One region of the Paenibacillus riograndensis SBR5 genome, then DNA from elsewhere that is predicted to be linked to it. Evidence: riboswitches for the same ligand, from Rfam matches in the RefSeq annotation. Region 1 holds a riboswitch; each other region holds the start of a gene.
What was found. A riboswitch is a leader RNA that binds a small molecule or an ion and turns the genes downstream of it on or off. The one in region 1 is predicted to bind thiamine pyrophosphate.
Positions count from the first base shown of each region.

Region 2: it holds a riboswitch for thiamine pyrophosphate, as region 1 does, so the genes downstream of both, PRIO_RS15095 (ABC transporter ATP-binding protein) here and thiC (phosphomethylpyrimidine synthase ThiC) in region 1, are expected to answer to the same signal.
Region 3: it holds a riboswitch for thiamine pyrophosphate, as region 1 does, so the genes downstream of both, PRIO_RS11590 (thiamine phosphate synthase) here and thiC (phosphomethylpyrimidine synthase ThiC) in region 1, are expected to answer to the same signal.

Region 1 covers NZ_LN831776.1:162,876-172,873, reverse strand. The annotation lists gene thiC (phosphomethylpyrimidine synthase ThiC) at 1-1,436, opposite strand, end outside; TPP riboswitch at 1,653-1,758, opposite strand; gene trxB (thioredoxin-disulfide reductase) at 1,833-2,786, opposite strand; gene PRIO_RS00820 (tetratricopeptide repeat protein) at 2,806-4,539, opposite strand; gene PRIO_RS00815 (ribose-phosphate diphosphokinase) at 4,811-5,755, opposite strand; gene hisJ (histidinol-phosphatase HisJ) at 5,779-6,606, opposite strand; gene hisIE (bifunctional phosphoribosyl-AMP cyclohydrolase/phosphoribosyl-ATP diphosphatase HisIE) at 6,622-7,353, opposite strand; gene hisF (imidazole glycerol phosphate synthase subunit HisF) at 7,350-8,108, opposite strand; gene hisA (1-(5-phosphoribosyl)-5-[(5-phosphoribosylamino)methylideneamino]imidazole-4-carboxamide isomerase) at 9,591-9,998, opposite strand, start outside.
Region 2 covers NZ_LN831776.1:3,633,110-3,643,107, reverse strand. The annotation lists gene PRIO_RS15125 (S-layer homology domain-containing protein) at 1-61, shown strand, start outside; gene PRIO_RS15120 (amino acid ABC transporter ATP-binding protein) at 204-956, opposite strand; gene PRIO_RS15115 (amino acid ABC transporter permease) at 969-1,637, opposite strand; gene PRIO_RS15110 (amino acid ABC transporter substrate-binding protein) at 1,694-2,545, opposite strand; gene PRIO_RS15105 (DHA2 family efflux MFS transporter permease subunit) at 2,874-4,394, opposite strand; gene PRIO_RS15100 (TetR/AcrR family transcriptional regulator) at 4,590-5,243, shown strand; TPP riboswitch at 5,323-5,426, shown strand; gene PRIO_RS15095 (ABC transporter ATP-binding protein) at 5,519-6,313, shown strand; gene PRIO_RS15090 (ABC transporter permease) at 6,294-7,070, shown strand; gene PRIO_RS15085 (ABC transporter substrate-binding protein) at 7,067-8,119, shown strand; gene thiM (hydroxyethylthiazole kinase) at 8,187-8,984, shown strand; gene thiD (bifunctional hydroxymethylpyrimidine kinase/phosphomethylpyrimidine kinase) at 9,013-9,843, shown strand; gene thiE (thiamine phosphate synthase) at 9,843-9,998, shown strand, end outside.
Region 3 covers NZ_LN831776.1:2,865,435-2,875,432, reverse strand. The annotation lists gene PRIO_RS11615 (fumarate hydratase) at 220-1,893, opposite strand; gene yfbR (5'-deoxynucleotidase) at 1,997-2,638, shown strand; gene thiH (2-iminoacetate synthase ThiH) at 2,676-3,788, opposite strand; gene PRIO_RS11600 (thiazole synthase) at 3,819-4,583, opposite strand; gene thiS (sulfur carrier protein ThiS) at 4,689-4,892, opposite strand; gene PRIO_RS11590 (thiamine phosphate synthase) at 4,959-5,561, opposite strand; TPP riboswitch at 5,686-5,787, opposite strand; gene PRIO_RS11585 (SDR family oxidoreductase) at 5,964-6,833, opposite strand; gene PRIO_RS11580 (hypothetical protein) at 8,241-8,666, opposite strand; gene mdh (malate dehydrogenase) at 8,788-9,729, opposite strand; gene icd (NADP-dependent isocitrate dehydrogenase) at 9,820-9,998, opposite strand, start outside.

The DNA of each region.
Region 1 (9,998 bases):
TGTGCAGCGATTTTGTAAGTAATGACACCTTCGCGCACATCGTTCTTGTTCGGCAGGCCCAGATGCTCCTTCGGGGTAACGTAGCAGAGCATCGCTGTCCCGAACCAGCCGATCATTGCCGCACCGATTGCCGATGTAATATGGTCATAGCCGGGGGCAATATCCGTGGTCAGCGGACCGAGTGTGTAAAAAGGCGCTTCCCGGCAAAGCTCCAGCTGCTTATCCATATTCTCCTTGATCCTGTGCATCGGCACATGGCCTGGACCTTCCACCATCACCTGAACGTCATGCTTCCAGGCCAGCGCCGTCAGCTCCCCCAGCGTCTCCAGTTCAGCAAACTGGGCCTCATCATTGGCATCGGCGATGGAGCCCGGGCGGAGTCCGTCTCCCAGGGAAAAGGCGACATCATAAGTTTTCATAATCTCGCAAATCTCCTCAAAATGCGTATATAAAAAGTTCTCCTGATCATGGGCAAGGCACCAGGCCGCCATAATGGAACCCCCCCGTGAGACAATTCCCGTCATTCTGCCGGCCGTAAGGGGAATATAGCGCTTCAGCACCCCGGCATGAATGGTGAAGTAATCCACACCTTGCTCCGCCTGTTCAATGAGCGTGTCGCGGTACAGCTCCCAGGTCAAATCCTCAGCGATTCCTTTTACCTTCTCCAGCGCCTGGTAGATGGGCACTGTACCGATTGGAACCGGCGAGTTGCGGATAATCCATTCGCGGGTGGCATGGATTTTTGCACCGGTGGAGAGGTCCATAATCGTGTCGGCCCCCCAGCGTGTTGCCCACCTCATCTTCTCCACTTCTTCATCGATAGATGAAGATACGGCAGAATTTCCAATGTTCGCATTGATCTTGACCAGGAAATTACGCCCGATGATCATCGGCTCACTCTCGGGATGGTTGAGATTGGACGGGATAATCGCCCGGCCTGCCGCGACCTCGTCCCTTACGAATTCAGGCCGGGTGTTCTCACGGATGGCGATATACTCCATCTCCGGTGTAATGATCCCCTGCCGCGCATAGTGCAGCTGGGTGACATTGCGGCCCTCACGCGCTCTTAACGGACGCCGCTTCAAGCCGGAATAGCCTTCTTCCGGCAACCCGTCCACAGTTCTTCCGTTATCCCCGGGCTGCACGGCTCTCCCGGCGTATTCTTCTGAATCTCCGCGTTCCGCAATCCAGCATAACCGGTGCGGCGGAAGCCCCTTGCGGATATCGGTCTCTTGTCCGTCGTCCGTATAAATCCCGCTGGTATCATAGACACGCAGCGGCGCATTGTCCGAATCTCCCGCCACGCCCTCAGTCCGGCTGAGACAGATTTCACGCATCGGCACTTGAATATCCGGGCGTGAGCCCTCTACATACACCTTGCGGCTCGCGGGGAATCCTGAAAGGTTAACCTCTTCCTTCTTTACTGAATCTGACATTCTTATCTCCTCCTCTATGCCCTATGAGCAATGTGCAGATAAGATAATCACGCAGCAAGCCGAAACGGCTGCACCGTCCTTGCATAAGGAAGTTACCGTTTCAGCGAGAATTAAAAGGATAATTTATAGCGCAGAGCCTATAAATTCTTATAATTCAAAAAGCCGCTCCACCTGGAGCGGCTTTATTCAGGAACAGCCAAAGAAGGCTGCGCTAAAAAAGGTCCGACTCCACTTTCCTACGCTGGTATGATCCAGATCAGGTTCAAGGGTCCGGGAATCAGTTATCCCGTCTCAGCCTATTCAGGCTCCCCTAGTGGGTATCTTATCTAATTAAATACAATTTACATGGATTGGTATTTTGTGTCAATGAAATTTTTTGCTGACTGAGCGCCTCCGTTACTTATCCAGCGTTTCGCTCCAGTCATGCACCATCGAGCCTTCCAGATATTTCTCGGCATCCATGGCGGCCATGCAGCCGGTCCCGGCAGCCGAGATCGCCTGGCGGTAACGGGTGTCCTGCACATCGCCGCAAGCAAACACGCCCGGAATGTTGGTTTCTGTTGTACCCGGATTCACCACGATATAGCCGTTAGCATCGGTAGTGATCTGCCCGCCCAGGAAGGCCGTGTTCGGTGTATGGCCGATAGCGACAAATACGCCATCCGCTTCCACAAGCTCTTCAGCCCCCGTCTCATTGTTGCGGACCTTCAGTCCCTTCACCCCGGTATCCCCGATGGCGACTTCAAGCGGCGTGCGGTTCAGTGCCCAGGCCACCTTGCTGTTCTCCCGCACGCGGTCTTGCATGATCTTCGAAGCGCGCAGCTCCGAACGGCGGTGGACCAGGGTCACGCTGGAAGCGAACCGCGTCAGGAAGCTTGCTTCCTCCATGGCGGAGTCGCCGCCGCCAACCACTACAATCTTTTTGCCGCGGAAGAAGAACCCGTCGCAAGTAGCGCAGGTGCTGACCCCGCGTCCGACATTGTCCTGCTCTCCGGGGATGCCCAGGTACCTCGCCGAAGCCCCGGTCGAAATAATTACGGTCTCTGCTTCCAGCACACCCAAGCCATCCACGGTTATCTTGAACGGGCGCTGTGAGAAGTCCACAGCCTCCACCCAGCCATTCTTAAATTGAGCCCCAAAGCGCTCTGCCTGCTTGCGCATGTTATCCATCAGATCCGGACCCAGGATGCCGTCAGGAAAACCAGGGAAGTTCTCTACCTCTGTCGTTGTAGTCAATTGTCCTCCCGGCTGCAGGCCTTCAATAACAAGGGGGCTGAGATTGGCACGTGCCAGGTAAATCGCGGCAGTCAGTCCTGCCGGGCCTGTTCCGATTACAATGGTTTTGTACATGAGTATATCCTCCTTAGGGTCAGATATTTTCCGTAAAAGGCGGCAAAACGTCGCCTGCCGCCCCGTCCTGCGGGAACCCGCATACTTGATGAATACGCCGCGCGTACCGGCTTACCATGGAAACCGAAACGCTGTAGCACTGGGCAGCCTCACGATAGGTAAGCGGATAGCCGTGCAGCTTGGCGGTTAAATATTCCAGAGCCGCACACCAGCCGGCAGTATGCCTAAACAAGGGGACATCCGGGTAGAGACGGCTGATGAACTGCTTCCAGAGGAGCTCGGCATCCTTCTTCAGAACGGCATCATAACGCCGGTCCATCACGGCAGCTGTCTGGTCAATAACCCGCTGCCAGTCCTCTTTCCATTCCGGCAGTCCCTTATACCCTGGCACAGCCGGTTCCTGAACGGCATTCTGGATCGCGCTCTCCTCAGGCCTGCCCCCGATCAGCCGCTGCAGGCCGAGAAGCGCACTCTCCTGAAGCGGCTCCTGCCCCCCGGCTCCCTTAAGCACCTCGGACAGTTCATCGTCCCCGATCCAGCGGAGCGCCTCTGTCACCTGAAGCTTCGTACTTGCATCGCCGTAACGCAGCGCCCAGAAGAACGAAGCGCGCAGCAGCGGATTATTCCGCACCTCTTCCGAGAAGCTGTCCATGTTGTTCTTCCACTGCTTGAGCTGCTCCTGAAAAGGCAGCTGATAATTATAGCTTACCGGAGGCAGCGGCCGGCCCTCGGCCTGTGCCAGCTGTAGCTGGGACAGGAAAAACTTCGGTACTGCCGACTCAGGGTCCAGCTTCGCGGCCATCTGCCAGCAGCGTACCGCCTCGCTCACAAATCCGCTGTTGCTTGCCGCCGCCGCGCAGTAATGGTACAAGCTGGCATCACCACCGACCTCTTCATCCTTCAACAGGCGGCGGAAGTGTCCGTAGGCCGTTCTGTGCTTGCCCAGAATCCCCATCGTTGTAGCCATTTTGAATACATGCTCCTGGTGAAAAGGCACTGTGGCTTCCAGCATGCCCACCAGCCCCGCCAGCTGCTCCCGGTCGCCCGCATACTGCAGGAAAATAGCCATGTTGCATAGTGCATGGAGATTGCCCGGGTCTTGCGCAAGCACTTCGTCAAGGCATTCCTTGGCTTTGGCAAAGCGGCCCATGTAGAAATAGGCAAGAGCCAGATTGTTATGCGCCGCGAGGAAATCGGGGATGTTCTGCACAATTTCTTCAAGCAGCGTGACTGCTTGCGGAAACTTTCCTTCCTCGAGCAGGCTGCGTGCTCTGTCGTGCTCCACTACACCTTCCCGGCTGCGGATCCGGACCAGCGGAGCCGGACGGTTCAGCTCATATTGCAGCAGCTCCATCAGTTCTTCAGACTCGGCTATGAACTCTCCGTTCGCATCCTCCTGAAGATAGGTGACCAGACTGCGCTCGGCCTCTTCAAAGCTTTCCATATTTGCATAGTTATTAGCCATATAGAAGTGGCATTCCGTCATAGAGGGGTCAACTTCCTCCAAAACATGGGTCAAAATGTCGTTGGAAGCCTCATATTTGCCCATCTCGGATAATATACCCGCCATATTGCAATGATTCACCGGGTTTTCCGGTTCATATTCAACAGCTTTGCGAAAATTCTTCAATGCCTTATCATATTGAAAGCGGTCCAATGACCGTACGGCTCTTTCAAAGAAAAAATTGGCATCCAGAGTAACGGGAATCACGTTGCCATTCTCCACGTCATTCTCTGAAGTTCTCTCAATCATGGAAGCAAGGCACCTCCCTTTGTAAGCTTCCTTATCCTCACGAAAAATAGGAGAGCGGCGGTAAATCTCTGCCTTGGCTCCCATTTAAGTACCGTCGTTGCCATTTATGGTCCCGACTGTCTCCAAACAGTATACCACAGTTGACTGGGGGATTCTCAAGCTCGGAAGGAAGTCTCCAGGAGGTAAAAGCTTGAAAAACCATCCCAACCCATCCGGCATGATTGATTTACCCCGCCCGCTTCTTGTCTCTCCATAAAGAAGACGCAGGAACCTAAATTCCCGCGTCTATGAACAGCTTGTCAATGGAACCGCCTTCGATAATAATGCGTGTGGCTTCAGCCAGCATAGGCGCTACGGAGAGCACAGTGAAGCGGCTGGAATGATCATCCGGCAGCGCAATAGAATCGGTAACGACAATTTCATCTATATTAGGGTGAACCATACGGCTCAAGGCGTCTCCGGAAAAAAGACCATGGGTGGCACAAACGATGCTGTTCCTGGCCCCCCGCTCCTTCAGGCCTTCCACCACATTCACAATCGTCGTTCCCGTATCAATCAGGTCCTCGATAATGATGGGCGTCCGTCCTTCTACATCGCCAATCACATGCGTAATTACCGATTCGTTGTGAGCCGGGCGTTTCTTGATCATAATGGCAAACGGCGAATCCAGACGGCTGGCCAGCTTCTCGGCCATGGAGGCACGGCCCGCATCCGGTGACACAACCACCAGGTCGGATAAGCCCTTCACCTTCAGATATCCGCTAATCAGATCAAGTGCCGTCAAGTGATCCACCGGAATGTTGAAAAAGCCTTGAATCGCCGCCGCATGCAGATCAATCGTAATCACACGGGTGGCTCCTGCGGTCGTAAGCACATCGGCCACCATCTTGGCTGAAATCGGCTCGCGCGGCGCAGATTTCCGCTCCTGCCGGGCATAGCCGTAATAAGGCACGATAATATTAACCGTTCTCGCCGATGCGCGTTTGGCGGCATCGATCATGACCAGCAGCTCTACGAACAGCTCATTTATGGGATGGGCGAGGGATTGCACCAAAAATACGTCACAGTTCCGGATGCTCTCTTCATAATGCACATAAATCTCGCCGCTCTTGAAGCGGGTCAGCTTAATCTGGCCCAGCGGGGCACCCAGACGCTCCGCAATATCTGCGGCCAGCTTCGGATTCGACGAACCGGAAAAAATACGCAATTGATGCATAGTGCCCTCCTGGGGATCAAAATTTATAGTTCAAACGGGACCAATGTGCGGACACGCCCCTCAAACACTGCCAGCCTGCGGAACCCTGTGCGCCACAGCAGGCTGCGCGCTTCCTGCAGGCCGTCTCCCAGCTTCAAGGGATCATGGGCGTCAGAGCCAAGGGTGAGCGGGATGCCCAGCTCCAGCGCCTGCTGGAGCACATGCTCCGCGGGGAACATCTCCGCGCAGGGCTTGGTAAGCCCTGAAGCGTTGAGTTCCATCGCTATGCCGCTGCCGGCTATTGCCTTCAGCGCTTCCAGCTCCAGTGCCCGCACCTCGGCCTTGCCCTCCTGTGTCTGTGGACCGTAGCCAAACCGTTTGATAACATCCATATGTCCTATAATATCATATAATCCCGATAACGCCGACTTCCGCACCGCATCATAATACCGGCGGTAGACCTCCATCACATCCCGGCCTTCCCAGCCTCCGGTCTGGCGAAAGTCCGTGATATCCCATTCTCCGAGAAAATGCACCGACCCGATCAGATAATCCCACGGATACGGTGACAAAAGCTCGCGGATTTGCTCCTCATACCCTTCGATATAATCGGCTTCCAGCCCGACCCGCAGCTCAATTCTCCCGCGATAGCGTTCTTTCAGATTCAAACATTCTTCAACGTAACGGGGAAGCTCAGACAGCGGCATAGCCATCTCAGGATAGTAGCTCTCGGGGTCCACATGGATAAGCGGCAGGTGGTCCGACAGTCCGAGCTGCTCCAGTCCCAGTTCAATCCCCCGCTGAACATATTCTTCTAATGTCCCTACCGCGTGGCCGCAGCGTTCATGGTGGGTATGATAATCAATACGCATGCTGAAGGCTCCTTCCTAATCGCGGCGGGGCCGTTCATGGCGGAGGCTCAGCTCATCCATAATCTCATCCAGCGGCAGCTTGCGCTCCTGCAGCAGCACCAGCAGATGATAGATCAGGTCGCTGACCTCGAGGCGCAGCTCGGCATTATCTTTATTTTTGGCAGCGATGATCGTTTCGGAAGCTTCTTCGCCTACCTTTTTAAGAATCTTGTCAACCCCCTTGTCGAACAGGTAGGTCGTATAGGCGCCTTCCGGACGCTCAGCTTCCCGCTCGGCAATCACTCGTTCCAGCTCGCCCAGTACCGCAAACCGCGCACTGTCGTTCAGCCCTGGCCGGGCAGAGACTGCTTCCGGGCCTCCCTTAGCCCCTTTTGCTGCTGCAGGATTGCTCAGCGGAAGCTCGCGGAAGAAACAGGAGGTTTCTCCTGTATGACATGCCGGCCCTTCCGGTACCACCTTCACCAGCAGCGTATCGCTGTCGCAGTCATAATGAATCGAAGTAATGGCCTGGGTATTACCCGAGGTCCCTCCCTTATGCCACAGCTCGCCGCGCGAACGGCTCCAGAACCAGGTCTGCCCGCTCTCCAGCGAGAGCTGCAGCGATTCTTTGTTCATATAGGCAAACATTAAGACTTCCAGGCTGTCCGCATCCTGCACTACGGCAGGCAGCAGTCCGGCTTCATTCCAGCGGATGCCCTCCAGCACCTCTTGCTGGCTTAAGACTTTGTTTTGTTCGGCTTCGCTCATCGGATCTCTACCCCTTTTTGCTTCAGATCTGCTTTTAAATCAGGAATGGCAATCTCTTTATAGTGAAAAATCGTCGCCGCCAGTCCCGCATCGGCTTTGCCTTCGGTAAATACATCATAAAAATGCTCCATCTTTCCCGCTCCCCCGGAGGCAATTACAGGAATGGTGAGCAGGTCGCTGACCGCTGCGGTCAGCTTCAGATCGAAGCCGTCCTTGGTGCCGTCCGCATCCATGCTGGTCAGCAGAATTTCGCCCGCTCCCAGCTTCTCGGCCTCCTTGGCCCAGGCCAGCGCACGGATTCCCGTAGGCTTGCGTCCGCCGTGCGTGTATACTTCCCATTCGCCCCAAGCCTCATTATATTTGGCATCCATCGCCACTACAATGCACTGCGCGCCGAAACGGCGAGCTCCTTCAAGAATGAGCTGCGGATTGTTGACAGCTGCGGTATTGATGCCGATTTTGTCCGCACCGGCACGCAGGATGCGCTTCATATCCTCCGCTGTGGAGATCCCTCCGCCTACTGTGAACGGAATGGCGATTTCACCGGCGGTCTGCCGCACAACTTCCACCATCGTGGCCCGGCCTTCGACAGAAGCGGAAATATCGAGAAACACAAGCTCATCTGCGCCCTCCCGGTCATACAGTGCCGCCAGCTCCACCGGATCCCCGGCATCGCGCAGATTCACAAAATTCACGCCCTTGACTACCCGCCCGTCCTTCACATCCAGACAGGGAATGATGCGTTTGGCTAACATGAAATAACCCCTTTCTATAGTTTTCGAGTGAAAACTTTTTTCGATCCAACTCTGTCGATCCCCCTAAGAAATTTCGATCCCCCTAAAAGTTTTCGATCCCCCTAAATCCCCCTTAGCCAAGGGGGACCCCAAGGGCCCCGGCCCTCTGGACACCCGGACGGCTGGCGTGGGCGGAGGTTGTGCGTTCCCGGGCGACTGTGAGCTATAGAGCGCTAACCCCTGCGGGGCCGCTTCAACGGCAGAGCACCTGCAAGGGTAAAACAACTGCAAAAGGCATTACAAATGCTAAAGGCAATACAGCTGCAAAGGCATTACACCTTTAAGGGCAAAACACCTTTAAAACCTAAGACCGTAAAACATTATAAGTGCATTATGACTTGAACAGGAGATTTGAAAGCTTGGGGAACGCAATACAGTTCATTAGGAACTAAAGCTAAGTGGAAAAAGTAAAACTAATTTGCTGAAATTCCGGCTACAGCAGGTTTTAGTTGGATTTTGTACACCTAATTCATGCATATTTATCCTACACATCCGCTTTTAGCTGAATTAGTTTAGTGATACTTTTTCCAACATAGGCTTCTCCATAAGTTGAATGATCCCGATTAGTGGTACTTTTTCCAACATAGCCTTCTCCATAAGCCATACGATCTCGATTAGTGATACTTTTTCCAACATAGGTTACTCCATAAGCCGAATAAGCCCGATTGTGATCCCTTTTCCCACTAGGGTGACTGCTCTGTTCATAAGCTCGTTTAATTCAATCTCTATAGATCAAAAAACAAGTACCAGCCCAAAAACACTCGTTCAAACCGAAAAACAAACCTTCGTGTTCCACGTTTTGGCCCCTGGCGGGGTCGGCGGCTCGCACCGCCTGCGAAATGCTAGTAATGGTACGCCTAACTGCATCTGTGTGAGCATTAAACAAACTTTGACCCCGGCTTGAGCGTCAAACTCAACATGATTGCACTTTGTACAACAGATAACACATAAATCAGCCAAAAAATCCAAACTACTGCACTCTGTACAGCAGAATCGAGCCAAAATGGCAATTTAGACCAGATTCTCTGAAATCAATTGCACGAAATACAGCAGAAGGCGATCATACGCATAACAGTGAGCTTTCTATTGCAGAAAGTGCAATCATTTCATAAACGCCTAGTCAACCAACATGACCTTGAGGGCCTAACTGCATAACGTACAATTATTTACTCGGCTTTTAGGCAGTCCATTAGTTTAAATGTATTTCGTACAACTAAATTTCGGCAATCTCCCGCACATGGTCTATCCACCTATTTATAGCTGTACGAAATGCAATTAAAGTTCCCTTCAGACCCTTTCAACTGAAATTAAATGTACGAAATACAGTTAAGCTTCCCACGAAATCCAGAAGGTAAGAGAACACAAGTAGCTCCTGAATATATCCGAAAAAAATTCATGCGGGTAGGTGAACATCGCGGCGCTCTGCAGCCCTATAACCTCTGCCTACTTGCTGTCCAGTGCCTGAAGCGCTTCGGCCAGATCAATATTGCCGGTGTACAGCGCTTTGCCGACAATTGCGCCGCCGATACCGCTGCCGCTATGTACGCTCAGACGCAGCAGGTCGTCCAGACTCGTTACACCGCCCGAAGCAATAACGGTTTTGCCGCTGGTGGCAGCCATGGACAGGATACCCTCGATGTTGGGTCCCTGCATCATACCGTCGCGTGAGATGTCGGTGTAGATGAAAGTTTCAGCCCCTTTGGAGGCCAGCTCCTTGGCCAAGTCCTCCGCCCGCACCTCGGAGGTGTTCAGCCAGCCATGAGTGGCTACATAACCACCCCGGGCATCAATGCCGATCGCAACCTTGTCACCGTATTTGGCAAGCACAGCCTCTGTGAACGCATGATCGTT
Region 2 (9,998 bases), 3.5 Mb from region 1:
CATGCTCTACAACGCACTGGATTACCTGAAATCCAAAACAAATACCGCGCCACAGAGCTAGACGAGGCTCTGCAGTCCACCCCCCTCCCCTGGGTATGGACTGACGAATTGGTAGTTCAAAAAGGCAGTTCCGGATTTTCCGGACTGCCTTTTTGGTGTCATATTGAACAAAAGTACTGATACATTTACTCTGCCTGGCCAGATTAAATTTCCTCACCGCTAAGCCGGTTCAGGAACTGCAGTGCGCGCGGATGGGTTGTATGCTCCAGCACCTGTTCCGGTCTGCCCTGCTCCAGAATTACACCGCCATCCATCAAAATGATCTGATCCGCCACATCCGCAGCGAATTTCATCTCATGGGTGACGATGACCATCGTCATGCCTTCAGCCGCAAGCTGCTTGATTACCTTGAGCACCTCGCCTACCAGCTCGGGATCAAGCGCCGAGGTAGGCTCGTCGAACAGCAGCACCTCCGGCTCCACGGCCATTGCCCGCGCTATGGCTACGCGCTGCTGCTGGCCGCCGGATAATTGATGCGGATAGGCATCCGCCTTGTCCGCAAGGCCAACCTTCGTAAGCAGCTCGATGGCCCGCTTGCGAGCCTCTTCCTTGGTGCGTTTTTGGACGGTAACCTGGCCCTCCATCACATTGCCCAAAGCGGTCATATGCGGAAACAGGTTGTACGACTGGAAGACCATCCCGGTCCGCTGGCGCAGGGCCAGCACGGAACGCTGCGGGATTTTGCCTCCCGCCGTGAATTCCAGCTTCATATCGCCCAGGGTCAGGCTCCCCCTGTCCGGCTGTTCCAGAAGATTGAAGCAGCGCAGCAGGGTTGTTTTGCCGGAGCCTGAAGGACCGATAATAACCAGTACCTTGCCGTGCTCCACGGTAAGATCGACACCCTTCAGCACCTGGAGGGGACCAAAGGATTTATGCAAGTCACGGATTTCAATCATAGGTGCTCCTCCTTATCTTGCCGAGTAACGGTCAAGCCGCTTCTCCAGGTAATTTTGCAGAACCGACAGCACGGAACAGAACAGCAGGTAGAACAAAGCGGCTTCACAATAGAGCAGCAGCGGTTCATAGGTGGTCGCCGTTATCTGTTGGGCTGTTTTGAAAATTTCCACATAAGTGATAGTCGCGGCAAGCGAGGTGTCTTTGACCAGGCTGATAAAAGAATTCGACAAAGGCGGAACCGAAACACGCGCTGCCTGGGGGAGAATGACTCTCCGCAGCGCTTGGCCCCGGGTCATGCCTACGGAGAACGCAGCTTCCCACTGGCCCTTATGTATGGACAGAATTGCAGCCCGCACAATCTCGGAGGAATAAGCCCCCACACTGAGCGTGAACCCGATGGTCGCAGCTATAAACGGATCAAGGATAATCCCCACCGCCGGCAGCCCGAAGAAAATAATAAACAATTGTACAAGCAACGGCGTTCCCCGGATAATCCAGACGTAGAAGCGGGCGATCAGCCTCGGCAAAGTCCAGGGCGAAAGCCGGATAAGTGCGGTAAAAATAGCCAGCAGCAGACCCAGAATAAAAGAGACTACTGCGAGCGGAATGGTAAAAGCCACCCCGGCTTTGAGCAGGGGCAGCAAGGAATCGAGGAAAATTTGTATTTTACGGTCATCCATTGATCAGACATCCTTTTCGGACTTCGGGCGGCCGGAGCCGCCAGGTCCATCCGTTATTATTTGGAAACGTCAGCACCGAAATATTTCTCGGAAATTTTCAGGTACGTGCCGTCACTTTTCATAGCTGCCAATGCTTCGCTTACTGCCGCTACCAGCTCATCGTTGCCCTTAAGGAAGACAGCGGCGCTCTGGGAACCCTCGGCGATTTCGTCGACAACCTTAATTTTAACATCCGGCTTCTGCTTCTTCAGATCCAGGTAGGACAGCCCGTCATTCACGGTTGCATCAATCCGGCCGGAGGTCAACAGGTCAATCGCCTGGTTGAAGCCGTCGGTGACCACAATCTCTGCCCCGTTCTCACGCGCGATATCGGACAGGTTGCTGGTAAGGGACTGGCCGGCTTTTTTGCCTTTCAGATCCGCAAAGGTCTTGATGTCTTCATTCTTCTCACCAACGATCAATACCGCCTTGGAGACAATGTACGGATCGGAGAAATCATATTTCACCTTACGCTCATCCGTAATCGAAACTTCATTGAAAATGACATCAAAGCGCTTGGCATCCATCCCGGCAAAAATGCCGTCCCATTGGGTTTCGAAAAATTCCGGCTTCACTCCCAGCCGCTTAGCCACCTCTTCAGCGATCTCCACATCAAATCCGGTAAGCTTGCCCGAGGCATCATGGAAAGTAAACGGTGCATAAGTGCCCTCGGTTCCAATACGCAGCTTGCCGCTTGCTTTGATCGCTTCCAGGCTGTTCTGTTCAGCGGGCGCTGAAGCCTCTGCAGTCGGAGCGGCCGATGATTCGGCTGCTGTATTGTTTCCTGCCGCATTATTGGTATTATTGCCGCAAGCCGCTACCAGTACCACCGTTAGCAGCATCAGGATAGTCAGACTAAGTTTTTTCATAAAAGTTAACCCCTCTCATCATCTCTGTATATACCGGCTGTCTGCCGGCAAGTTGAATAGTAACACCGGCATGTCAGCGGAGTCAAGGACTTTTCCGATAATATACATCGGAATTATAATGTAAACGTTTTAATGGTGACTGCCCAGCGGATTCATGCACCGGATTGTGTTAGTTTGCCCAAAAACCTGCAAAATCCGCACGACGAGCTTCCTTCTCGGTCTACTGGGCTGCTGCGGACAAGAACTTCCCCCGAAACTCATAGATTCTAATCTTTCGAAAAAACCCCGTTAACACCTATCCGGTGAACGGGGTTCTTATTTAAGAAAATCATCCGTGCATGATTTCAGGCTGCACCTTGGTCTTAGAACTGTCTTTGCCGCCCCTGCTTCCTCTCCGCAGCAGCAGACCCAGCACAGCACCTCCCAGTGCTACGAAGATCATAATGTGAAAAGTGTCATCAAACCCTTTGACAAGTACAGTATGTGCAGCTAGCTTTAACGCATCCGGAGAAGCATTCGCCGCATTCTTCCCGGCCGCAGCTGCAGCTTCCTGCATTTCCGCCGCGCGCGCTGCCGCTCTTGAGGTCAGAATAGTGACCAGTGTCGATACCGCCAAAGCGTTGATTACCTGCTGCATCGAGTTGGTCAGAGAAGTAACCCGGTTGACCAGGTGGCTAGGCGCCTTATTTAAAAGATGCGTATTCATAGGCATCACCATCATCCCCATGCCCGCACCGCACATAAACAGAGGCAGGATCAGGTCTTTGCCCTGTGTGGCAAGATCTACATGCGAATATTGGAACAAGGCGCCTGAGACAAGGCTAAGGCCGCAAACCACCAGCCAGCGCACACCGATCCTGTCGAACAGAATCCCGGCAATGGGCATCATAAGTCCGGATGCAATGGCTTGGGGCAGCATCGTCAGTCCGGTATCAAAAGCTCCGAAGCCGCGGGCCTGCTGGAGAAATTGCGGAAGCAGAAACAATGCGCCGTATAAGCCGAACTGGGCAATCCATTGTACAAGAATGCCTGTGCTGAAATCGATGGAGCGCAGAATCCGCAGTTCCAGCAGCGGTGTCTCTGAGCGAAACTCCGCAATGACAAAAGCGATCAAGGCCAGCATACCCACGGATAACCCGATCAATGTTTTGTCCGAGGTCCAGCTGTCCGCACCTTGGCTAACCCCGTATGACAGGGAGGCAAAGGCCAGAGGCCCTAGAATCATCCCAAGCTTATCCATTCCAGGCACTTGGCTGCGCACCGATTGGGGCAGCTTCCGGGAACCGATCAGCAGACAGATGATACCGATGGGAATATTAATGAGGAAAATCCAGCGCCAGGAATGATACTCCACGAGCCAACCGGACAGTACAGGGCCGATGGCAGGAGCAAACAGCACAGGAATACCCATGATCCCCATAACTACGCCAACCTTGCTCTTGGGAGCCAGCTTATATACGTAAGCCATCCCAACGGGAAGCACACAGCCTCCCCCCAGTCCCTGCAGCACACGGAATGCGATCAGCCATTCCGCACGGCTAGGGGTGGCACAGAGGATGGAGCCGATGGTGAATACAATAACTGCGGTCAGAAAAACAGTTTTGGCTCCAAAGCGGTCAGACAGCCAGCCGGACAACGGGATCACTGAGGCCTGAGCCAGCATATATCCGGTCACAACCCATTGCAGTGTATTTAGCTCTGTATGAAAATCCTTGACCAGTGTGGACAATGCTACATTCATCGCCGTGCTGTCCAGCACCACCATGAACACACCGGCAATAATCGCCAGCAGCGGAACCAGAATGCTTAACAGACGAAAATCCGCATCCGACTTCAATTCTTGCTCCATCTTCTATCTCCTCCTAAATTGAACCGCGCCGGTATGTGTACATTGACCTTTGCGCAGCTTTTTCTATATAATAAATGATGCCAACGGACAATTGTCCGTCATTGCATTTTCAGTTTACGGACAATTGTCCGCACTGTCAATTACATTTTCATATTTTCTGTAATATAGATGCTGCATATCTGAAAGGAGCCTGTCATGAATTCAAATGAACCAGACAGAAGTCCAACTACAAAACCAGCAAAAGAACATCCGGGAGCTTCCAGGGACTATCAGGACCCTTATATCCAGCGGATTCTTGAGGCTGCAGAGGCGCTGTTTGAAGAAAACGGCCTGGAACCGGTCAGCATGTACGGTATCGCCAAGAGGGCGGGGATCGGCCAGGGTTCACTGTACCGCAGATTCACGGATAAAGGCGAAATCTGCTCCGCCCTGCTCTCAACCAGCTCCGAGCGTTTTCTTTCCCGTCTTGAACAGGAGCTGCAAGCCACCACGGGAGCTTCCAACTCACTGGAGGACCTGCAGAGCAGTATTGAGCAGGTCGTTGATTTCATTGACCAGCATGCCGAGCTGCTGCAGATGATCAAGTCCGAGTTCACCGGCAAAAAACAGCTCACTCAGTTTGAGCATCCGATTTTCCGGCGTCTGAACGAAGTGATGACCCAGCGCCTCCGGCGGGCAGCGGATGATGGTTTGCTGATTGCAGTTGATCCGCAATTTGCCGCTACCGCCCTGATTGCCGTACTAAGTCCTGATCTCTACCTCTACCAACAGAAGCTGCACAACTCTACCAAAGAGGAAATCTCCCGGGGGGTCCTCGCGCTGTTCGTCACTGGAATCCAGCGAGCCTGACCTTCCTGAGCGTTGATCCTTTGACAACACGGCTGAATATGCTATATTAATTAGCAATTGCGAATTCAATATTGACCTGCTATTTCACTAGGGGAGTCTGCCGACTGAGATGAAGCGTGAAGCTTCGGACCCTTGGAACCTGATCTGGATCATACCAGCGGAGGGAAGTGGAACAGAAACGATCAGCGGTGCCGCTATACGTCTACTGCCTGAACCTTTCAGACCCATTTGTCTCCACTCGGAGACAGATGGGTCTTTATTGTGTTGCCGCGCAAATGAAAGGAGGCTTAGCTCATACGAATATGATCTCAATGACGGATCTGTCCTATTCTTTCGGCACATCTCCAGAAACTCCGGTATTCAGCGGCCTGTCAATGGATGTGCGCCAAGGGGAATTCATTTCTCTGGTCGGTGCCAGCGGCTGCGGTAAAAGCACGCTGTTTAAAATCATTGCCGGATTGCTTCAGCAGACCGGCGGTGAGCTCAATATTCCCGGAACGATATCCGCCGATCCTTCCTCTCGTTTGGGCCGGGTTGCCTATATGCCCCAGCAGGATCTTTTGCTGCCCTGGAGAACCGTGCTCGACAACTGCCTGCTGCCCTGGGAGCTGAACAGAACAGGCAGCAAAACGGAAGCTGTAAGGAGTATCCGCAATATGCTGGAGCGTTTTGGCCTGGCAGGTACAGAGCAGCGTTATCCGCACGAGCTGTCCGGCGGAATGCGCCAGCGGACCGCTATGCTGCGGACACTGGCTGCCGGCCATAAGCTCATGCTTTTGGATGAGCCCTTTGGAGCACTGGATGCCATCACCAAACGCGGGCTTCACCGCTGGCTGCTGGAGCTGTGGGGCAGTCTGGAGCAGACCGTGCTGTTCATCACCCACGATCTGGAGGAGGCGCTCCTGCTCAGCGACCGGATCTATCTGATGTCCGGCGGCGCTGGCGGCGGTGTTCAGGAATTCCCGGTAGATCTTCCGCGCCCCAGACATTACCGCTTGAACTATGACCCTCATTTTGTTGCTTTACGGGCGGATTTGGAACGGAGGCTGTATGAGACGTACATATCTTAGAACATTTTTACGCGAATATGGCCCCTTCGCCCTGCTGGTGCTGCTGACTCTTGCCGCCTGGGAATGCGCCGCCCGGTTGAAGCTTGTCCCTGCCTTCATTCTTCCGGCCCCTACGGCCATATGGAAGGCTATGCTGGATCAGAGGCTGCTGCTCTTTGGAGAACATTTGCCCGCTACACTGCAGGAGGTGCTGCTGGGTTTTGCGCTGTCCGTGTGCTGCGGTGTGCTGCTGGGTACCGGAATGCATATGTTCTCTCCACTGGAGAAAGCGCTGTACCCCTTGCTGGTTATCAGCCAGACGATTCCGCTGATCGCGCTCTCCCCTATTTTTATTATGTGGTTTGGCTATACGTTGTGGAGCAAGGTGGCTGTGGTCTTTCTGACCGCTTTTTTTCCGGTTGTCATCGGCACTTATGACGGTTTGCACAAAAGAGGTGCGGTGTACAAAGAGCTGCTGCTTACACTAGGTGCGAACCGCTGGCAGATTCTGCGGAAAACCCAGATCCCCCCTGCATTGCCCTCGCTGTTTTCGGGACTCAAGCTCTCTATTGTCTACTGTGTGATTGGCGCTACAATCGGGGAATGGCTGGGCGGCAGCCGGGGACTCGGGTATTTCAGCCGCCGGATGGCGGGCAATCTGCAAAGTGCAGAGATGTTCGCCGCTGTGTTTCTTTTATCGGCACTCGGTATCGTTCTGTTCCTAAGTATTAAGCTGCTCGAAAACATTATTTTGCAGAAAAGAGGCATTCATCGATGAACATCTTTCCTTCAGAACATCCCGTTAGTAAAAGAAAGCGCCCCTTGCTCTCCCTGTCGCTGCTTCTATCTCTTGCCCTTGCGGTAAGCGGCTGTGGAGGGGACAACCATGCTGCTCCCGCCAGCTCGGCTTCAGCAGGGAACGTTGACCAGCCCCACAAGCTGACAATTATGCTCGACTGGTATCCGAATGCCGTCCACTCCTTCCTGTACGCTGCGCAGCAGAAGGGCTATTTCGAAGATGAAGGTCTGGCTGTGGATATCCAGATGCCCGCGGACAGCAATGATGCCCTGAAGCTGGTAGCCGCCGGCAAAGTCGATCTAGCCTTAAGCTACCAGCCGCAGGTGCTGATGGCCCGGGGGGAGCAGATTCCGGTGAAGTCCGTCGCCGCCATCGTCCGGCATCCGCTGAACCATCTGATGGTACCGGCGGACAGCGGGATCAAAAGCCCGAAAGAGCTGGCAGGCAAAAATGCCGGATACTCTTCGATTCCCCTGTACGAAGCCATGCTGAAAACAATGGTCAAAAGCGATGGCGGCGATCCGTCGGCAGTGAGGCTGACCGATGTGGGTTTTGATCTGATTCCGGCCATTTCGGCCGGGCGGGTAGACGGAATTATCGGCGGATTCATTAATCATGAGCAGCTGATTCTGGAGAAGGAAGGGCATCCGGTCATTTCGCTGAACCCTACGGATTACGGCGTTCCCGACTACTACGAGCTGGTTCTGGTGGCAAGCGATCTGGGCTTGCAGAATGCTGAAGGCTACATCGGGAAGTTCATGGCGGCGGCACGTAAAGGGCAGCAATTTGTGGCAGAGCACCCGCAGGAGGCGCTGGACCTTCTGATGGCCCATGAGGATGCTACCGCCCCCCTTGACAAAGATATCGAAACCAAAAGCCTGAAGCTTCTGCTTCCCTTGATGGATGCCGGGGATGAGCCGTTTGGCTATCAGGACCCAGCCTCATGGGAGAAGGTTAAGTCCTGGCTGAATGAGAACGGACTGCTGCATGGCCGGGTCACGACGCAGGACGCTTTTATGAATTTGTGAGATGTGCTGCATTTTTATACAATGGATTGCCTTAAGATTAGCCATTTACTTTTGAGGAGGAATCATCATGTCTTTCTTAACCAAAGTGCGGGAAAACAATCCGCTGGTGCATAACATTACTAATATTGTAGTCGCGAATTTCAGCGCTAACGGGCTGCTGGCGCTGGGGGCTTCGCCTTTTATGGCTGACGCGCATGAAGAAGTAGCAGATATCGCCGCCATGTCGGGTGCTGTTGTGCTGAATATCGGCACATTAAATGATTACGCCATTGAATCGATGCTGCTGGCAGGCAAGGCTGCGAACCGCCATAACGTACCGGTCGTGCTTGACCCCGTGGGTGCAGGAGCCACTGCTTACCGCACCGAAGTTACCCATAAGCTGGTCAGCCAGATGCAGATTACCGCGCTGCGCGGCAATGTCGCTGAAGTGGCCCATGTCGTCGGCGAGCGCTGGAGCATCAAAGGCGTGGATGCCGGAGCCGGTGACGGTGATGTGGTTGCTCTGGCTGTACAAGCCGCGCTGAAGCTGAAGTGTGTTGTCATTATCACCGGCAAGGAAGATGTCATAACAAATGGCCGCATCACCTATGTGGTCAGCAACGGACATCCTGTTCTGACCCGGGTTACCGGCACCGGCTGCCTGCTGAGTGCGGTTGTCGGCGCGTTCCTCGCGGCCAGCGGCGGAGCCTGGCTGGAGGCTGCTGCCGAAGCGCTATCCTTCTATGGAGTTGCCGCTGAAATTGCAGCAAACCGGACGCGCCAACAGGGAGTTGGCAGCTTCCAGACCGAATTCCTGAATCAATTAGCCCTCGTGACTCCGGAAGTATACGCTGAACGCTCACGTGTACAGCGCTTGGAACAATGATCACAGCTTCGCCAAAGGAGATTTTGCTATGACTAACCATCCTATAACTAATGTTTTCAAAGCTTTGACTGTCGCCGGCTCGGACAGCGGAGGCGGCGCCGGTATCCAGGCGGATCTCAAAACCTTTCAGGAGCTGGGTGTATACGGCATGTCTGCGCTCACCGCAGTGACCGCTCAGAACACCCTGGGGGTCCAGAGTGTGTATCCGCTGGAGGGGGAAGCCGTTGCCGCACAGCTTGATTCCATCGGGGCGGATCTTACACCCGATGCCGTTAAAACCGGCATGCTGTTCAGCAGCGGGCTCATCCACACCGTTGCCCAAAAATTCCGGCAGTATGGCTGGACTAAGCTGGTAATCGATCCGGTCATGGTTGCCAAAGGAGGTTCTCCCCTGCTTCAGCAGGAAGCCGTTCAGGCTTTGATTGCCGATCTGCTGCCGTTGTCCTTAGCCATCACTCCCAATATCCCTGAAGCGGAAATTCTGACCGGGATGAAGATTTCCGACATGGCTGACCGTGAAGCCGCAGCCAGGCTTGTCCACGCCATGGGACCGCGACATGTGATACTCAAGGGCGGCCACGATGAGGAAGGTGCCCTGGTAACTGACCTTTTATATGATGGTGAGAAGTTCATTTATTTGCAGAGTCCCCGGATTGCTACCAGGCACACGCATGGAACCGGCTGCACCTTTTCCGCAGCCCTCACGGCCGGACTGGCACAAGGCCAACGGGTCCCGGAGGCGGTTCATACTGCCAAAGCGTTTATCCAGGCGGCTATTGAAGACGGAATCAATATAGGTGCCGGAAACGGCCCGACAAATCATTTTGCTTACCAGACCAGGCTAAGGGGGCAGCGCTAATGCAGCGGATGGACAGCGAACATGTACGCAGACTGCTGAAGCTGTACTTCATCATGGGCAGTGTGAACTGCTTGAAACCTCCACTGGAGACACTCGTTGAAGCAATGGATGGCGGGATCACTTTATTCCAGTACCGCGAAAAGGGCAGCGCAGCT
Region 3 (9,998 bases), 2.7 Mb from region 1:
GTTGAAAAAAAGCCCCCTCCATGAGAAATGGAAGAAGGCCTGTGAAGTAACTATGGACAAACTTTTGCCTCATACTGGAGCGCTTACCAGGACTGCTTACCTAGGCCGCTTATCTGGGGCGCTACCCGAGCCGCTTACCCGGGCGCCTATTCGATCCGCTACCCGATTCACTTACTGAATCGCTTGTCGTCCCCTATATGACCTGCTCATTTGGGCCGGTTATTTAAACACCGGTTCCCGGAACTGCGCCAGTTTGGCGGCAGAATCCTTTTCCACATCAGCATGGAGGCTGTTGCCGTGCGCATCCATAGTTACAATGGCCGCAAAGCCGTCAACCTGCAAATGCCACATGGCCTCCGGGATTCCAAACTCCATGAAGTCGACGCCATTCACCTTCTTGATGCACTCGGCATAATACTGCGCGGCACCGCCGATCGCGTTGAGATAGACACCGCCATGCTCCTGCAGCGCCTTAAGCGTCTTGGGGCCCATTCCCCCTTTGCCGATGACAGCGCGGATGCCGAATTTCTTGATAATGTCGCCCTGATACGGCTCTTCACGGATGCTGGTAGTCGGGCCTGCCGCTTTTACATGCCAGCCTTCCTCGTCCTTCAGCATGACCGGGCCGCAGTGATAGATTACCGCCCCGTTCAGATCCACCGGTGCTTCATGGTCCATCAGATACTTATGCAGCGCGTCGCGGCCGGTGTGCATTTCTCCAGACAGGATGACTACATCGCCCACCCGCAGGCTGCGGATGTCTTCCTCGCTGACCGGCGTGGTCAGCCGGACCTCCCGGGATTCCCCCGCCGCAGCTTCCGCCGGCTTCCCGGCAAGCTTCGCCTCAGCTTCAGCAGCCGAGAGCACGGCAGGTGCCGCAGGGATCGCCGCATCCTCGGAAACAACACCGCAGTCTGCTCCTTCGGCAGCAGCGCTGACTGCCTCAAGCACAGCAGCAGGTGCAGCACCGTCTTCAGCACCCACGGAGATTCCCGTGCCGCTCTCATACAGCCATTCCTGAATATGACCGGTGGACGGATCAACCAGGATGCCCTGGCGGCGGAATGCCCAGCAATTATAGGCCACAGAGACAAAAAAGCTGGCCGGAAGCCGGTTCATTACGCCGATTTTGCAGCCCAGGAGTGTGACTTCTCCGCCGAAGCCCATCGTGCCGATCCCCAGCTTGTTTGCATTCTCCATAATATACTCTTCCAGCTTGGCGAGATCGTCATTCGGATTGACATCCTCCACTTCGCGGAACAGCTGTTTCTTGGCCAGCTCATACCCCGTAGTCCGGTCCCCGCCGATGCCCACACCGATGAAACCTGCACTGCAGCCCTGTCCCTGAGCCTGATATACGGAGTGGAGGATGCATTTGCGGATACCGTCGAGATCGCGGCCCGCTTTGCCGAGGCCCTCCAGTTCCGCCGGGAGGCTGTACTGGATATTCTTGTTTTCACAGCCCCCGCCCTTCAAGATCAGACGAACATCCACGCCTGTTTCTTCCCACTGCTCAAAATGAATTACCGGTGTGCCGGCACCCAGATTATTCCCGCTGTTCTCGCCGGTCAGGGAGTCGACGGAGTTGGGGCGCAGCTTGCCGTTTATCGTTGCACGGATGATGGCGTTATGAATATCCTTTTTCATCTCAATCTGATTTACACCTACCGGTGTATGAATAATAAAAGTCGGCATCCCCGTATCCTGGCAGATTGGCGATACCTGAAGCTCAGCCATGCCGATATTCTGCGCAATGGTGGTGAGTGCGAGACCGGAGCGGGTGGCGCGGTCCTCCAGGGCGCGTCCTTTGGCTACTGCCCGGCGCACATCGCCCGGCAGATTGGTGGAGGTTTCAACAATCAGATCATAAACGCTGTCTTCAAAATGCTGCATCTTCAGTCCAGCTCCTCTCCATGCGTTTGTGGTTGTCCAAACTCTGTTACAATTAACTTTATCATAACATATTAAACCACGCATGAAAGGGGTTACTTTAAAATTGAATTACCATTTTTCAGCCTATTTGTACCGGCTCCAGTATATCCAGCGCTGGAGCCTGATGCGCAGCACCGCACCGGAGAACGTGGCGCAGCACTCGTTCCAGGTAGCCCTGCTGTCGCATATGCTCTGCTCCATCGGCAACGTCCATTTTGCCCGTTCGCTGAACGCCGACCGGGCGGCTGCAATGGCGCTGTTCCATGACGCCACCGAAGTCTTCACCGGCGATATCGCTACGCCGGTCAAGCACAACAACCCGCGCCTCCTGTCCAGCTTCCGCGACATGGAACGGATCGCCGCCGAGCGGCTTATAGGGATGATTCCGCCGGAGCTATCCTCCGTCTATGCGCCGCTCCTGCAGCCGCAGGACAGCCCCTCCGGCTCCGAAGATGCCCGTTTGCTGCGTTATGTCAAAGCGGCCGACCATCTCGACGCTTATTTGAAATGCGTCTGGGAGGTCGCCGCAGGCAACCGCGAATTTGCCGCCGCGAAAGTGCAGACCGCCGCGAAGCTGCGCGGGCTTGAGATGCCGGAAATGGAATATTTTCTGGCTCATATGGCCCCCGGCTTCGAGCTGTCCCTGGACGAGCTGTCTGCCGGAGCAGGCGGCGGACAGGCCCTGGAGGACGAAGGCACCCCGTGATGAGTAGTGGACAAGCTGCGCGTTAATGATCCTCCCTTTACGCTTGCAGCCCCAGCAGATCCCAATCCTTGAAGACCGGCTGCAGGCCGTTTGCCTGAAGCATGTCCGTAATTTCTTCTACACTCCGTTCATCCGAAATTTCGAACTGCGGAGTTCCGCCATCTTGGGTGTGTCCTCCCACTTCAGTGGAGACGCCTGCAGACATTTTGGTGATGCCCAGGTGGATCAGATGATTACGCAGCGGGGCAGGCTCCCGGGTAGACAAAGTAATGCCGGAACGGGGCAGAAACAGGCGGTAGGCCAAAATAATCTGCACCAGCGCCCGGTCCGTAACATCGCTATCCGGGTTGAACTCCCCCAAATACGGCCGGAAACGCGGGGCGGACAAGCCGATTTCACATTCCGGATACTTGTCCTGCAGATACCTCGCATGCATCGCGGTCATGAACGCCTCCTGCCGCCAGTCATACATCCCAAGGAGCGCACCGATGTTAACAGCGCGGAAGCCGGCCTGACAGCCCCGTTCAGGGGCATCCAGACGGTTGCGGAAGACCCTTTTGGGGCCTTTTACATGCAGCTTCCGGTACGTTTCCTGATGATAAACCTCCTGATACAGGGTCAAACCGTCCACTCCCGCTTCCCTAAGCTCCCGGTATTCCGCAGTGGACAGCGGATTCACCTCAATACTTACCGAAGGGAAGTACTCGTGCAGAATTTCTACGCATTCCTTCACATAAGAAGCCGGGCTCGCACTGCGCGATTCTCCGGTCAGCACCAGAAGATGGCGCAGGCCTGTGGAGGCGATCGCGATCGCCTCTTGTCTGACCTCCTCAGGCGTCAATCTTTTTCGCGGAAAATCATATATGGAGCTGAAGCTGCAATAGGTGCAGTGATTCACACAAAAATCAGCCAGATACATCGGTGTGAACAGCTGCATCACATGCCCGAAATGCGTACGGGTCAGCCGCTGCGCACGCCGGGCTATCTCCTCCAGACATGGCTCCGCAGCCGGGGACAGCAGGGCCAGCAGGTCGCTTTCATCCAGGCGGTCCTTGCATAGTGCCCGCTTCACATCCTCTACCTGGAACTGCTGCCACAGGCTCTCGTAAGGAAGCTGCTCCAGACGGGTCAATGATTCATAAAAACTCATGGTTCTCCCTCCTTTCAGTTAGGCTTAGAATCACTTCAGAAATCCGGTCAAAGGCGAAGAGGCGACCGCATTCTCTTCCACCGGACCGAGTCCAGCCAAATAGGCCTTGCGGCCCGAAGACACTGCTTCACGGAAGGCTTCAGCCATCAGCAGCGGATCACGGGCGGTAGCGATAGCCGTATTGAGCAGCACAGCGGCGGCCCCCAGCTCCATCGCTTCCGCCGCTTCGGACGGACGGCCGATACCGGCGTCAACAATAACCGGAAGATCCACCTCCGAGATGAGAATGCGGAGCAGCTCTTTGGTCCGCAGGCCGCGGTTCGAGCCGATAGGTGAGCCGAGCGGCATAATTGCGGCTGCTCCAGCCTCTTTCATCCGAATTGCAGCGGAGAGGTCCGGGCTCATATACGGCAGCACCACAAAACCTTCGGCGGCCAGTATCTCCGTAGCCCGGATGGTCTCCAGATTATCCGGCAAAAGATATTTCTGATCGTTAATGACCTCGATCTTGACCCAGTTGCCAAGGCCTGCGGCTCTGGCCAGCCGGGCGATCCGCACCGCTTCCCCGGCGGTGCGCGCCCCTGACGTGTTAGGCAGCAGGGTCATATGGGGAGGAATATGGCTGACAATATTGTCGCGGCTCTCGGGATCTACGCGGCGAAGGGCAACCGTGATCACCTGTGAGCCTGAAGACGCAACCACCTCGGGAATCAGCGTATTCCGGCTGTATTTGCCGGTGCCGATGAACAGCCGGCTTGATAATGTGATGCCGCCAATCACTAATGGATCTAACATAAACTCGCCTCCTGGTATGGAATAGGATAATAACTGCCGGGTTTGCTGAATGAAGAGCTCCACGGGACTGAAACATTCCCATTAGCCCGCACCCGAAAACCCGCTTCAGCCCCCGCCTACAAAATGCACCAGCTCCAGCCGGTCCCCTTCGCTGAACGATGTCCCGGCGTAATGCTCCCTGTTCACAATTTCCCCATTGCGCTCCACGATCACAAGCCGTCCGCTCCATTCGGGCCGGCTGAGCAGATCCGCTACCGTCCGGCAGTCTTCCGCTATCTCCAGGGCTTTGCCATTGATGATCAGATTCATGCCTTCTCACCTCCTTTGCGTTATGACATCCAGAGCGGCCCGAACCGGATGAGACTGACTCCCGCTTCAAGCCTCCCGGACCGCCAACCGGTAAGCACGCGCGGCGGCCACAGGGTCTTCCGTACTGCAAATGCCGGACATGACCGCAATCCCGGCTGCGCCCTGCCGGATCACCTGAGCGGCATTGCCCGGCTCTATGCCGCCGATGGCAATCAGCGGCATACGGCTGCGGCGCACCGCTTCCGCCAGCAGCCCCAAACCGCGCTCCTGCTGACCGGGTTTGCAGGCGGTAGGAAAAACATGGCCGAACAGGCCGTAGTCGGCCCCATGCCGGCCCGCTTCCGCAGCTTCCGCCGCGGAATGCACCGACCTTCCCAGCCGCAGGCCGGGAGCGGCGGCGCGGGCCGAGGCCGGCGGCAGGCTGTTCCAGGCCAGTTGAACAGCGCCTGCACCGGCGGCCAGCGCAACATCCAGCCGGTCATTGATGACCAGGCTGGAAGCGGGAACCCCCGCAAGCAGCAGCTGCTTCGCCATGTCCAGCAGCTCCAGGGCGGGCCGGTGCTTTTCCCGGAGGTGGATGTAGTCCACGAGCGGATATACAGCCGCTGCTAGATTAATGAACCTTCCCGGCTCCAGCTTCCCGTCCGAGATCAAATGAATCTCCGCCACAGCTTCACCTTCTTTTCGCTATATTCTTGGAGCAGGCCGGACACACAAAAAAACCGCCCCCGATAGGAGGCAGTCATAAATTTGTACAGGAATACGGGCGTATATGGATACAACCCCGCTGCAGTTCATTCATTCTCCGCTTTCCTACGCTGGTTTTAACCAGATCAGGTTCAAAGGGTCCGAACGGAACGTTCGTCTCAGCCTTGCGGCACCCCTAGGGACAATTCCAATATTCAGTTGCTGACGTGGTTCATATTAACATATAATTCCTCGGAAAAGCTATCCCTTTTGCCGAAAAACTGCTTCCCTGGCACTTGGCATGTGCAGCAAAAAGAGCGGGCCGCGAGGGCACGCTCTTTTTGCTGCTGTATTTTTAAGCAAGCCTGGTTTACACATCGGCTCTTAGCCGTTGACAATTTCCCCGCCATTGACATGCATTACCTGCCCGCTGACATAGGATGAATCCTCCGAAGCCAGGTAGACATAGGCTGGAGCCAGCTCTTCCGGCTGTCCCGGACGTTTCATCGGCTGTGTGCCGCCGAACTCGCTGACCTTTTTGGCATCAAACGTAGATGGAATCAGCGGTGTCCAGATCGGGCCCGGAGCTACGGCATTGACACGGATGCCTTTTTCCGCCAGATTCATCGACAGCGAGCGGGTGAAGCTGAGAATTGCGCCTTTGGTCGACGAATAGTCCAGCAGCTGCGGGCTGCCCCGGTAGGCTGTGATCGATGTCGTGTTGATGATCGTAGACCCTTTCTTCAAATGCGGCATGGCGGCTTTGGTCAAATAGAACATGGAAAAAATATTGGTGCGGAACGTCCGCTCCAGCTGCTCCGAGGTGATATCCTCAATCTTGTCCTGCGGATGCTGCTCGGCGGCGTTGTTGATCAGAATGTCGAGTTTGCCCAGGCCTTCCACTGTTTTGTTGATCAGATCCTGGCAGAACGCTTCTACCCCGATGTCACCGGCTACCAGAATACACTTCCGGCCCTCCTGCTCGACCTGGCGTTTCGTTTCTTCGGCATCGGCATGCTCATTCAGATAGGAAATGACCACATCCGCACCTTCTTTGGCAAAATGAACGGCAACCGCGCGCCCAATGCCGCTGTCGCCTCCCGTAATGAGCGCCGCCTTGCCCAGCAGCTTGCCTGCCGCTTTATAGCTTGAGGTTTCAAATTCCGGGCGCGGCTTCATCTCGCTCTCAATTCCGGGCTGCCGGTCCTGCACCTGAGGTGGCAAAGTTTTTGTGGATTGCTTGTTGTCTGGCATGATCCATTCTCCTTTCGCTGTGCAACTTTTTTGGGAAGTAACCACATCGTATTAGGATGGCTTCTGCGTCATCAATTATACAATCGCTTTACGTTATGTTACTTACCACACTTCCAGGTGATCCAAACAATTTCCAGAACAAAACGGCTTCGCCGTCCTTACAAGGATGGTACCCGTTTGAGCGAGAAATAGAAGGATTAGAGCGTGTACATATATACAAAATCACCTTGGCGGGTAAATAAGGGTCCTGAAGGTTACGAAACCCGCATTTGTTGTATATCATGCAGGATTTTCGTCCATTTGGTGAAGCCGCGCTCATATTGTTGTACAATTCACAAGATTTTTGTCCGTTTAGCGTACTTAGGACACAGATTGTTGTATAACGTACAAGATGTTAGCCCATTCGGCCTGTTTAAATCACACTTTGTTGTATTCCGTGCAGGATTTTCAAGGGTTAACACCTTAGGGAAACCCTTTATGTGTCCTCCGTCAATTCCAAGTGGAAAAAGGGCAACTAATTTGCCCGATTACCCTGTTCTCCCGCAGGTTAAGTGGAAAAAGGGTAACTAATTTAGCACATTTCGCCCTTTCTAAGGAAATTCGGCCCAATTAAGCTCCCTTTTTCCACTTCAATCTCACAATTGTGGATTTCCAAGAGAAATAAGTTCCCTTTTTCCAACTAGCACTGTTCATCTACTTCTTGGCCAATGTTAGTTGGAAAAAGGTAATCGAATTCGGCTGATTTCCACCCGTTTATGGGTGAGTTTGCTGCCCCCCTACTTATCCCCAGTTTTATACACACCTTATCCACGACTTAAAAAATCATAATTTCCTAAACAACAAGTAGAAACGGCTACGCCGTCCTTATTAGGACGGTACCCGTTTCAGCGAGAAATAGAAGGATAATTTATAGCGTGAAACATATAAATTCTTATATTTGAACAAAATCACCCTGGCGGGTGAATAACAACACGGGGCTTCCCGGCCACAGGGATTCCCCACCGCTCCCAAATCAACGGGGGCATGCTGAAGACGAATCGCCCAATTCCTTCGGGATCTATCCTCTGCCGTTACGGACAGGAAAGCCGTTATTGAAAGAAGATTCGTTTATTCCGCAGGACTACGGACTGAGGTACCCTTATTTGTCCCTTTCCCCTTTATTCCAGGCTCCATCGAACGATATAACGGCTCCTCTGTCCGTATCCGCTGAAAAAGCAAGATTTTGGGCAAAATAAGGGCTCCTCTGTCCGCTTCAGTCAGCGGATGGAGCCCCACCCTTCTGCAATCGCTTATATTCTGTGAGGCCGCCAAGATATATCCACATTTTTTTACACTGTATAATTTCCTATACAACAAAAAAAGGCCCCCGCAGCCGCAGCCGCCAGAGCCATTTTACGAGATTTCAACTTAGATGATATGTCTGTACACCATAAAAAACATCATCACGATCAGCACAACCATCAGCAGCAGGCTCAGGGTGCGCAGCTTCGCGGTATGGCCGGATACATCGCGGTTCTCACGCATTCCGGCAGCTGCCAGACGCAGCGGCTTGCCCATGATGCCGCCCAGTGCGAACATCGCCAGCAGGAGAACTACAACCACAACCATCCAGGCTACGGTATAATCCCCTTGTGATATCATATAGCCCCCTGTCAGCAGTTGGATGACCAGACCATACTGGGCGAACCGGTTAAATCCGCCGATAGCGCTTAACGTTCCCTCTTTGGCTGAAGCAGAGAGCTTGGCCGTACCGCTCAGAATAAACGGCAGCACCAGATAGAAGCCGAGCGCCAAGGTCCCGATCATATGTAAGAAAAAGAAAATCCGATCCATGATTAGCCTCCTCATTTTTCGCTGTGATATAAGTTACATTCTTATTATACCCAACCACATAGCTTATGAAAAGAAAGCCCTCATTTCTTGAATGGAAATGAGGGCTTGCGTCCGTATGGACCTAGATAGTAACCACTGAAGTTACTGAACGTACTGAATCTGCAGACTTATCGAGAGCCGCCTTTTCTTCCGCTGTCAGCTCCAGCTCGAAGATCTTTTCAATCCCTTCAGCACCCAGCAGAGCCGGGATGCCCATGAACAGACCGTCGTACCCGTATTCTCCTTCGAGGAGGGCGATGACAGGAAGTATCCGCTTCTTATCCTTCAGAACCGCTTCGGTCATCTGCACGAGAGATGCTGCAGGGGCATAGTAAGCACTGCCGTTGCCAAGGAGGCTGACAATCTCACCGCCGCCTACCCGCGTACGCTGCACAATCTCCGCAATCCGCTCTGCCGGAATCAGTGTTTCGATGGGAATGCCGCCGACACTGGAATACCGCACCAGCGGAACCATGTCGTCCCCATGGCCGCCCAGAACAAAGCCGCGCACATCCTCCACCGAAACGTTAAGCTCCTCGGCGATAAAAGTACAGTAACGCGCGGTGTCCAGCACTCCGGATTGGCCGATGACCCGGTTTTTGGGAAAGCCCAGCGTTTTGAAGGCCACGTAAGTCATGGCATCTACCGGATTGCTCAGGATGATGACAATGGATTCAGGCGCCACACGCTTCACATTCTCGCACACCGATTTTACAATGCCCGCATTCGTGTTGACCAGATCATCGCGGCTCATTCCCGGCTTGCGCGCAATCCCCGCGGTGATGATGACAATATCCGAATCCGCCGCATCTTCGTAGCTGGAGGTACCCGTAATCCGGGCATCAAACTTCAGTACCGGACCGGCCTCCAGCATATCCAGCACCTTGCCTTTGGTCGGGTTCTCCAGCTGGGGAATATCCAGAAGCACCACATCGCCAAGCTCCTTTTGGGCAAGCATTAACGCCGTGGTGGAGCCGGTAAAACCGGCGCCTACGACTGTAATTTTATTACGTTTGATAGCCACGTTTATCCTCCTAAGAGTTTAGTGAGCATATCCAGCCTTGACACAGCTTCGGCAAACTGACTTCGCAGCATAAGCTGAGGATGGTTGGTCTTATAGATGACTGATGATTTCGTCAGCAAAGGCCGAGCATTTCAGCTCTGTTGCGCCTTCCATCTGGCGGGCGAAATCATAAGTAACAGTCTTATTGTTGATGGCCGTGCTCATGCCTTTGTAGATCAGGTCTGCCGCTTCCTGCCAGCCCAGATGCTCAAGCAGCATTACGCCGGACA